Regions from separate parts of the Sporosarcina sp. FSL K6-5500 genome, predicted to be linked through region 2. Evidence: riboswitches for the same ligand, from Rfam matches in the RefSeq annotation. Region 2 holds a riboswitch; the other holds the start of a gene.
What was found. Region 2 has a riboswitch for preQ1 ahead of queC (7-cyano-7-deazaguanine synthase QueC). Riboswitches for the same ligand answer to the same signal wherever they lie in the genome.
Positions count from the first base shown of each region.

Region 1: another riboswitch for preQ1. It lies ahead of MKX62_RS06265 (QueT transporter family protein); the one in region 2 lies ahead of queC (7-cyano-7-deazaguanine synthase QueC).

Region 1 is NZ_JBBOTP010000001.1:1,373,900-1,377,738, reverse strand. It holds gene MKX62_RS06275 (BCCT family transporter) at 1-415, opposite strand, end outside; gene MKX62_RS06270 (excisionase family DNA-binding protein) at 602-832, opposite strand; gene MKX62_RS06265 (QueT transporter family protein) at 900-1,382, opposite strand; PreQ1 riboswitch class I at 1,390-1,436, opposite strand; gene MKX62_RS06260 (winged helix-turn-helix transcriptional regulator) at 1,695-2,030, opposite strand; gene MKX62_RS06255 (nitroreductase family protein) at 2,165-2,794, shown strand; gene MKX62_RS06250 (hypothetical protein) at 2,945-3,067, shown strand; gene MKX62_RS06245 (beta-carotene 15,15'-monooxygenase) at 3,326-3,839, shown strand, end outside.
Region 2 is NZ_JBBOTP010000001.1:3,693,571-3,697,409, forward strand. It holds gene MKX62_RS17655 (2OG-Fe(II) oxygenase) at 1-164, opposite strand, end outside; gene MKX62_RS17660 (hypothetical protein) at 641-820, shown strand; gene queE (7-carboxy-7-deazaguanine synthase QueE) at 933-1,640, opposite strand; gene queD (6-carboxytetrahydropterin synthase QueD) at 1,637-2,062, opposite strand; gene queC (7-cyano-7-deazaguanine synthase QueC) at 2,059-2,727, opposite strand; PreQ1 riboswitch class I at 2,733-2,776, opposite strand; gene MKX62_RS17680 (IS1182 family transposase) at 3,038-3,839, shown strand, end outside.

The sequences.
Region 1 (3,839 bases), 2.3 Mb from region 2:
TCCCCCAGTGAAAGAAAGATTGACGTAAGGCTTCTTTGAAAGCAGCATCCGTATTTGGATCTTCCGAAGCAGGACTGATTGCAAAGTGTGATAATGGTTCAGCGGCACCATAAAAGACTAGGCCGATACCCATCCCGGCGGAAAACAGCATGGCAACCCATGTAACTGTTGAAAACTGCGGACGGTCCGTATCTTTTCCAAGCCGGATTTTTCCGTATGGACTGACGATGAAAAAGAAACTGAGCGCTAACATAAATGACATGAGCAGCATATAGTACCAACCGAAAGACGACGCAACAAAGTTTCGGACATTCGTTGTAACAGCCTCAAAACTTTCAGGTGCAAACGCGCCATATCCGACGGTCAAAATAATCAGACCAATTGTGATGTAAAAGACATTTGAAATTTTCTTCATAATTCCCCCTCGTGGAGCTGGTAATTTGGAAACAGCTTCTTACTATACTAGCAAAGCATATTGAAAGCAACCAATCGATGTATTTAGTATTTTCTCTTATAGCGATTTCCATACCTTTAACGGAACGATACCCTATCTTAAATAAAACAAAACCGGCTGAAAATCCGTAGATTTTCAACCGGTTTTTCAATCTTCATCTTTAATGTCACGATCGGGTGGAATAGGTTCGTTCCGCCATTCATCGATTTGGTGTTTTAACATTTCGAGCTGTTCTAAATAGAGTCCAAACTGATCTTTGTTAATAAGGAATTTTTCACCATCATGGACGGAACGGATGCGACCTTCCCGCACGTACTTTTCTACTTGTTCGACAGGCATACCTAGATGTTCAGCGGTTTCTTGGATTGTTATGTACATCGATCCATCTCCTTAAAAAATCCCTCTATTTCAATCGCTAACAGTGAAATGGAGGGGATGGGTTATGTTAAATAAGTTTTTCGAATTTCAAACGTTTATTTAAAATCATCATAATCGGAATCCCGATAGCCATAACGACGAATTCACCTATTGCGACTGTTAACCAGGTAAGTAGGAAAGGCAGTTCTAATGCTAGATTCAACTCGAAAGCAATGATGAACATTGTAAAGGTGAAAACAAGCGTGTTGAAGACCATTCGCTTGAATATTCCAGATATGAATTTAGCAGAGAAAATCGTAATTGAAAGGGCTAGGATTGATTGGCTTACCCCAAAAAATAAGTCATACATACCAAGTGGGGAAAATAAGTTTGTCACAAATACACCAAGCACAATTCCAAATATGAGCTTTTTATTGAACACGACAAGATGGTTGAACATCTCAGGGATTCTAAATTGGATGGCTGAGTATGCTAATGGTGCTATTAATAGGGAAACAGCTACATATAAAGCGGCGATAATCCCGCTAATGGCCATTGTTTTTATTTTCATTATTCATTTCCTCCTAGTTTTTTTAGCGTGGGATGGTTGACGAACCACGTGTTAAAAAGCCTGCAATCCAGTGTATCATAGTGTTTTTGATTCGTACATGTCAATACATGTGAAAAATGAAGAAGTAAGAATTTGGATAGGATAAATATCGATGTCAGAGTCTCGTTGGGCCATGGAACAGCTCGGTATAAATGATCGAGAAAAGTGTAGGAATGATGAATGTGGTTAATCAAGGCGAGGGAAAAGAGCTATCAACCTCTAGGGGAAATAGCTCTTCTTTGGGAGTTTAATGAATTTTCTAACCTTTCGGATCTAAAGGTTTGTTCGCTTTGCCATCCAGTTCCGTATGGCAGTAATAACTTCTTTTAATTCCATCCCGCTGTCCGTTAGCTCATATCCAACTATAGTAGAAGAAGGCTCAAGTTGTTTTTTTGTAACGAGGCCTTCTTTGATTAATTCATTCAACCGTTCTGTTAAAAGTCGATCTGATATCCCTGGAATACCTTCAGTGATTTCATGAAAACGCTTGGGTCCGGACATTAGTGTATAAATAATTACCCCCATCCATCTCTTACCAATAAATTCAATTGTATCGTGAAAGTTGTTGCAGACATGTGATGAATTCCCACAATTTTTCGGTTGATTCACTAGTCGAACCTCCATTCTGCTTTATCTTTCATCTATCTTAACATGTATCGTTAGGGTTGACATAACAAACTTACTAATGGTAAGTTGAATGCAGGTACTTACTATTAGTAAGTTTTAGAAAGGGAGGCAATACAATGACTACAACATTGAACTCACATTTATATAGTGTAATGAAGGACAGAAAATCGGTAAGGGTGTTCGATCCGAACGCTACAATCGCAAAAGAGGAAATTGCAGAAATGCTGAAGCTGGCAACAATAGCTCCTTCATCTAGTAACCTGCAATCTTGGAGTTTTATAGTTATCCAAGACCCCGAGGTGAAGAAAGAACTGCAAGTAATCGCTAACAATCAAGTCCAGGTGGGGGATTCATCTGCCGTTATCGCTGTCTTAGGTAATATCGATGCGTATAAAAAAGTGGAGCAAATCTATACGCAAAATGTTGCAGAAGGTCATATGGATGAGTCGATTAAAGATCGTACGATTGCCAGTACGAATGCGGTCTATCCAACTATTCCAAGAGAGGCAAGAATGAATATCGCTTCTTTTGATGCGGGGCTTGTTTCTATGCAATTGATGTTGATTGCCAAAGAAAAAGGCTATGATACTTCAACAATAGGTGGCTTTGATAAAGTGAAATTTGCTGAGAGATTCGACCTTCCTAGTGATCAATTCCCAATTGTACTGATTGCCTTAGGAAAGGCCGCTGCCCCGGCATACGGGTCTTCCCGCTTGCCTTTAGATGAAGTTGTGCGTTTTATATAAGAAATTTCATGCCCGGGATGCTACATGCATTTCGGGCTTTTTTGTATACAGATTTTTAGCTTATATTAATAACAATTATTGACATTTTGTTAAGTTGTATTTATGGTTAATACTAATTAACTGTTAATCGGAACGAAAGAAGGTGTTGTAATGGATTCTAGGTTATCTAACAATATGAAAGAGATTATTAAACGTAGAAGAGATGAATTGCAATCAGATTCCGAATACCAAGATGTGATTGATAATAAGGCATCTGCAAAACAAGCGAGCTAACGACAAGGTTGCAATTTAAGTCAAATACTGTAAGTTAATTATTAACAGACCTGAGAAAAATGAATAAAGAAAACCGTAGGGAATTGCAAATAAAACTCGATCAATTAAGGATAGCCTATTTCGAAAAACGTACATAAATTGAGCAAACGATTAACGAAAAGTAGTAGGAAAAGTTAGGAATGAAGGATATTCAGGAGTTACATCGTATATTTCAAAAGTTGGAAAATATTATAACTCAAAAAAAGGGAGGTGGATAACATGGTATATAAAAGGGAATCAATCCATATTGTATGGCTAATCTTATTATTACTTGTTTTGGCTTCTAATTTTGCTTTATATCGCTCTTCCTTTGGGCTTAACCTGTTGCCTACAAAAACGAATGGTGTCGTGCTAGGTTCCATCCTTGATTTGACCATTGTGGCACCCGTTTTATTTTTAGCTTGGCAACGTAAAATGAGTTGGAAGTATCTGATTGTGTTGATGGCTGGGGGCCTTATGGTTGCACGCTTTATGATTCCGATGGAGTATTTAGCTCCTTTTAAGACGATTACGTTAGCAGGTTTTGCAATAGAAGGTGCACTCGTTTTACTTGAAGTTCTGTTGTTAGTAACTCTTTTTAAATATTTACCCGAAATCATTCGAACGGTGAAGAAAAGCCCTTTACCACTTTTATTTTCTTTCTCTCATGCAGTGGACGAAAAGGTAAGAAAGCATCCGATTATTCAAGTGATTTGTTCGGAAATGCTCATGTTTTATTATGCTTTTTGTATTT
Region 2 (3,839 bases):
TTTGACAATTTGATTAGTTCATCACATTCTTCGTTACTTAAAACATTACCTAAAATTACTATCAATGGCTCTTCGAATCTAGTGATTATATCAATTTCTCTGTCTGTTTTTATTTTATTTCCAGCGTGATCAAATATAGTTTGTTCTTTATTCTCCGTTATCATCTTCAAACGACCCCTTAAACTATCTAATTTTCAGAACGAGTACGTTTTATCCCGCATTAACGGGCAGTAAGACCCCCACTTCAAGTCTTAAAGGACACAAGAAGAATAAGTGGGGGATCAAATGCCCGTAAAAGCCCGAATGGTTAGGGCCAACGAGGAGGAATTGCAGTTCATTCCTCCCTGTTGGTTACTTAGGCTTTGCCACAGGACGTGGCGCACTTAGCCTAAGTTCTTTAAACAATCAGTGGGGGATGAAGAACCCCCCTCTGATTGAAGATTAACTTTATTGGTAATGATTATACGTGTTAACGGTCTACTTTCACTTCAAATATTTGATTATAAGAGCATGCTCTTATAGTTTCTTCTTTGAATGATTTTATTTTATCATAGAATTTTAACATATCGCAAATTTGGTAACCATTTTAATGTTGGGATCTTTTCGTTAATATTGTGGCTAATAGTGAGGAAATTTAGATGTGGAAAATGACAACGTGTCGGCTCAATCTGTTGTAAAAGTAATAGTTGAAGTGATTTCAATGGGGAGAATGGAAGATTGGAAGGGAACAAAAGAGGACCTTTTATTATTTTTATTGCCTTTACAAACCGATCAATTTAGAAAACTGCCTTCATCGATTTATAGTGAATTTCACAAGTAAAAGAACCAAGTGTCGGATTAGAACAATTCCGACGCTTGGTTCTTTATTAAATCATCTTTATATGTCAAAAATAGAGATGCAATACTGATCACAGAGAAATGAATAAGTCTTATCAGACGCCGCGTTTATTCCCCCATAGCAGAGTATGCAATTGTGGCAACACTTTGGCATCATTCATTATAGGGGAGTGGACTGTTAAATCAATTAACCACTCATATCGTTGTAACAATGTCGAAACGAGAAGTGCATCGTCAGTTGTCGTCGTATCGTCATTTCCTGTCTGTAGAAAGAAAGGAAACGCCGGATATCGCAGATGGACCTCTTCCGCAAACTTGAAATCCTTTTCATCGAAAATGACGACTTTCAAAGTAGCAGTCGTTTCAATCAGTTTCTCCATGAACGTATCCAGTTTACTGAAATCCGTCACCATCCCTGAACTTGGTGGTTTTGGGGAAAGCGTGATGTCATCAATTTTCAATAACCAATCCTGCCAAAAAGAAGCTTGCGTTTCAACTGCGACCTTCCAACCTTGTTCGTGGCACAAATCGACAAGTTCCCCAATTCCTTTATGAAGGGCAGGGTTCCCACCTGAAATTGTGACATGTGAAAATGACTGTCCGCCTATTGCTTTAAGTTCATCTATGATTTCTGCCGGCTGTTTCGAAGTGCTTTTTCCCGAACCGTCCCAAGTAAAACTGGAATCGCACCAAGAACAAGAATAATCACATCCAGCTGTTCGAACAAACATCGTCTTTAACCCCATGACCATTCCTTCGCCTTGAATAGTCGGACCGAATACTTCCATAACAGGAATCTTCATAGGACTACCTCCTGTTCAGGACGATAGATGACATAGCTAGTCGGCGTTTCTCGGACTATGACTTGAAGGCAGACAGGCTTGTTGTTTCTAGTTAGAAGAACTTCCTGGATTGATTTGCAAACCTGTTCTGCCAATTTCTCGGTCGTCGGGAAATTGTTCTTAAATTCAGGATGATCATTCAACACAGAATGATCGTATTTATCATGAATGAGGTTTTTGAGTTCCTTGAAATCAATCAGGAAACCGATTGAATCCAGTTCATTTCCTCCAATTGTTATGTTTAAGTAATACGTATGACCGTGCATTACTTGGCATTTTCCAGCATCTTCGCTTGGAATGAAATGTGCCGCAGAAAAATGCATGTCTTTGTTTAATTCAAAACGATATGAATGCTGAACTTGCGGATAAAATTGCTGCATCATTCAGAGACACCTACAGACTTTTTAGATAAATAGGTAGCGAGACCGTCATTCCGTAACACACAGGCAGGACATTTCCCGCAGCCTGTACTCGGAACTCCGTTGTAGCAAGTAAGTGTCTTGTTCTGCACAAAGTCGAACGCACCAAGTTCGTCAGACAAAGCCCAAACTTCGGACTTATCGAGCCACATCAAAGGCGTATGGATGACAAACCGCCCGTCCATAGCTAAATTCAGTGTCACATTCAACGATTTTATAAAATTGTCACGGCAATCAGGATAACCGCTAAAATCCGTTTCACTGACACCCGTAATTAAGTGCCGAGCACCAATCGCATCTGCATAGACCGCGGCAAATGACAGGAATAAATGATTCCTGCCTGGAACGAAAGTCGACGGCAATTCACCTTCTACTTCATTCACTTCGATATCATCTCGCGTCAAGGCATTTGCTGACAGTTGGTTGATCAAATTCATATCCAGTACTTTAAACGATACCCCAAGCTCATCTGCAATTTTTCTAGCACACTCGATTTCCTCCGAATGGCGCTGACCATAGTCAAACGTCACCGTAGCAACTTCACGGAAATTTTTCAATGCCCAAAACAGGCATGTCGTACTATCTTGGCCGCCGCTAAAGACGACAACCGCTTTTTCATTTTTCACTATAAAACATCTCCTTAGTTTTTTAGAGAGGGAGTTTTCGAACCTCTTTTTTTGAACAACGTTAATGATAACATAAATAGGTGATGGAAGGGATTAGAAGAGGGGTTTGGAAACAGTTGCGCACACAATTCTTATAATACAATCCGCGTATTATAAGTCTATCGTTTAATGAATTGTTTAATTAGGTGAATCAATTTCATATCTCTGAGCCCTTGCGGCTCTAAGTATAAAACGGCAAGAAAATAGAGCACCTCCCCAAATCCTGTATAATGAGAGTTCTGACACACACATTAACAGACTGGAGAAATGCTCTATGCCTATTATACGACAAGAAAGCCTGTTTGACATGAAAGTTTTATTTGATTTGGAACCTACCCATCGATTTAATTCAATTTTATCCGGTATTGAGATTCATCCGATCCTTGACGTAGTAATGAAAAAGTCTAGATTCGGACCTAAACAATCGCTTAATTACTCTGCAATGATCTATTCATTGATCATCCGAATCACCGAGCGTATTCCTTTTATTAAAGACTTAGTAAAACGTCTCTCTACAGACTTACGATTTAAAGTTGATTGTGGATTCTTGGTATCAGATGAAATCCCATCCGAAGCTTCTTATTCACGTATGATCACATTGATTAGCGATTCTGATGCGTTAGAAATTGTTCAAGAAAGCCTACTTCTTCAGGCTATATCAGAAGGTTTCGTCTCAGATGAAACGATAGCCATTGATGCAACGCATGTAGAAGCACGTGATCGTGCTCCATATAAATCAGATAAGGTTGAAAAAGAACCCCAAAAACGAGGGCGTAAAAAGAAAGAGGAACGTGAACAATGGCTAATTGATAAAGCCGAAATAGAAGCGAATCTTCCGGTTTACGAAAAGAAAATTGAATACCAACTTGATATACCGCTTAAGGAACTTCGTTCCTCAGTTCCCACACAACCAAAGTGGGGAATAAAGAAGAACAGTGAAGGGAAAAACGTATTTTGGTACGGATTCAAATGTCATCTGGCAGTTGGGACGAAGAGCCAATACATTCTTCAATCTCTGTTTTCCTCTGGTAATCTTAACGATGGAAAAGCTGCAATCCCATTATTAAAAGGTACTA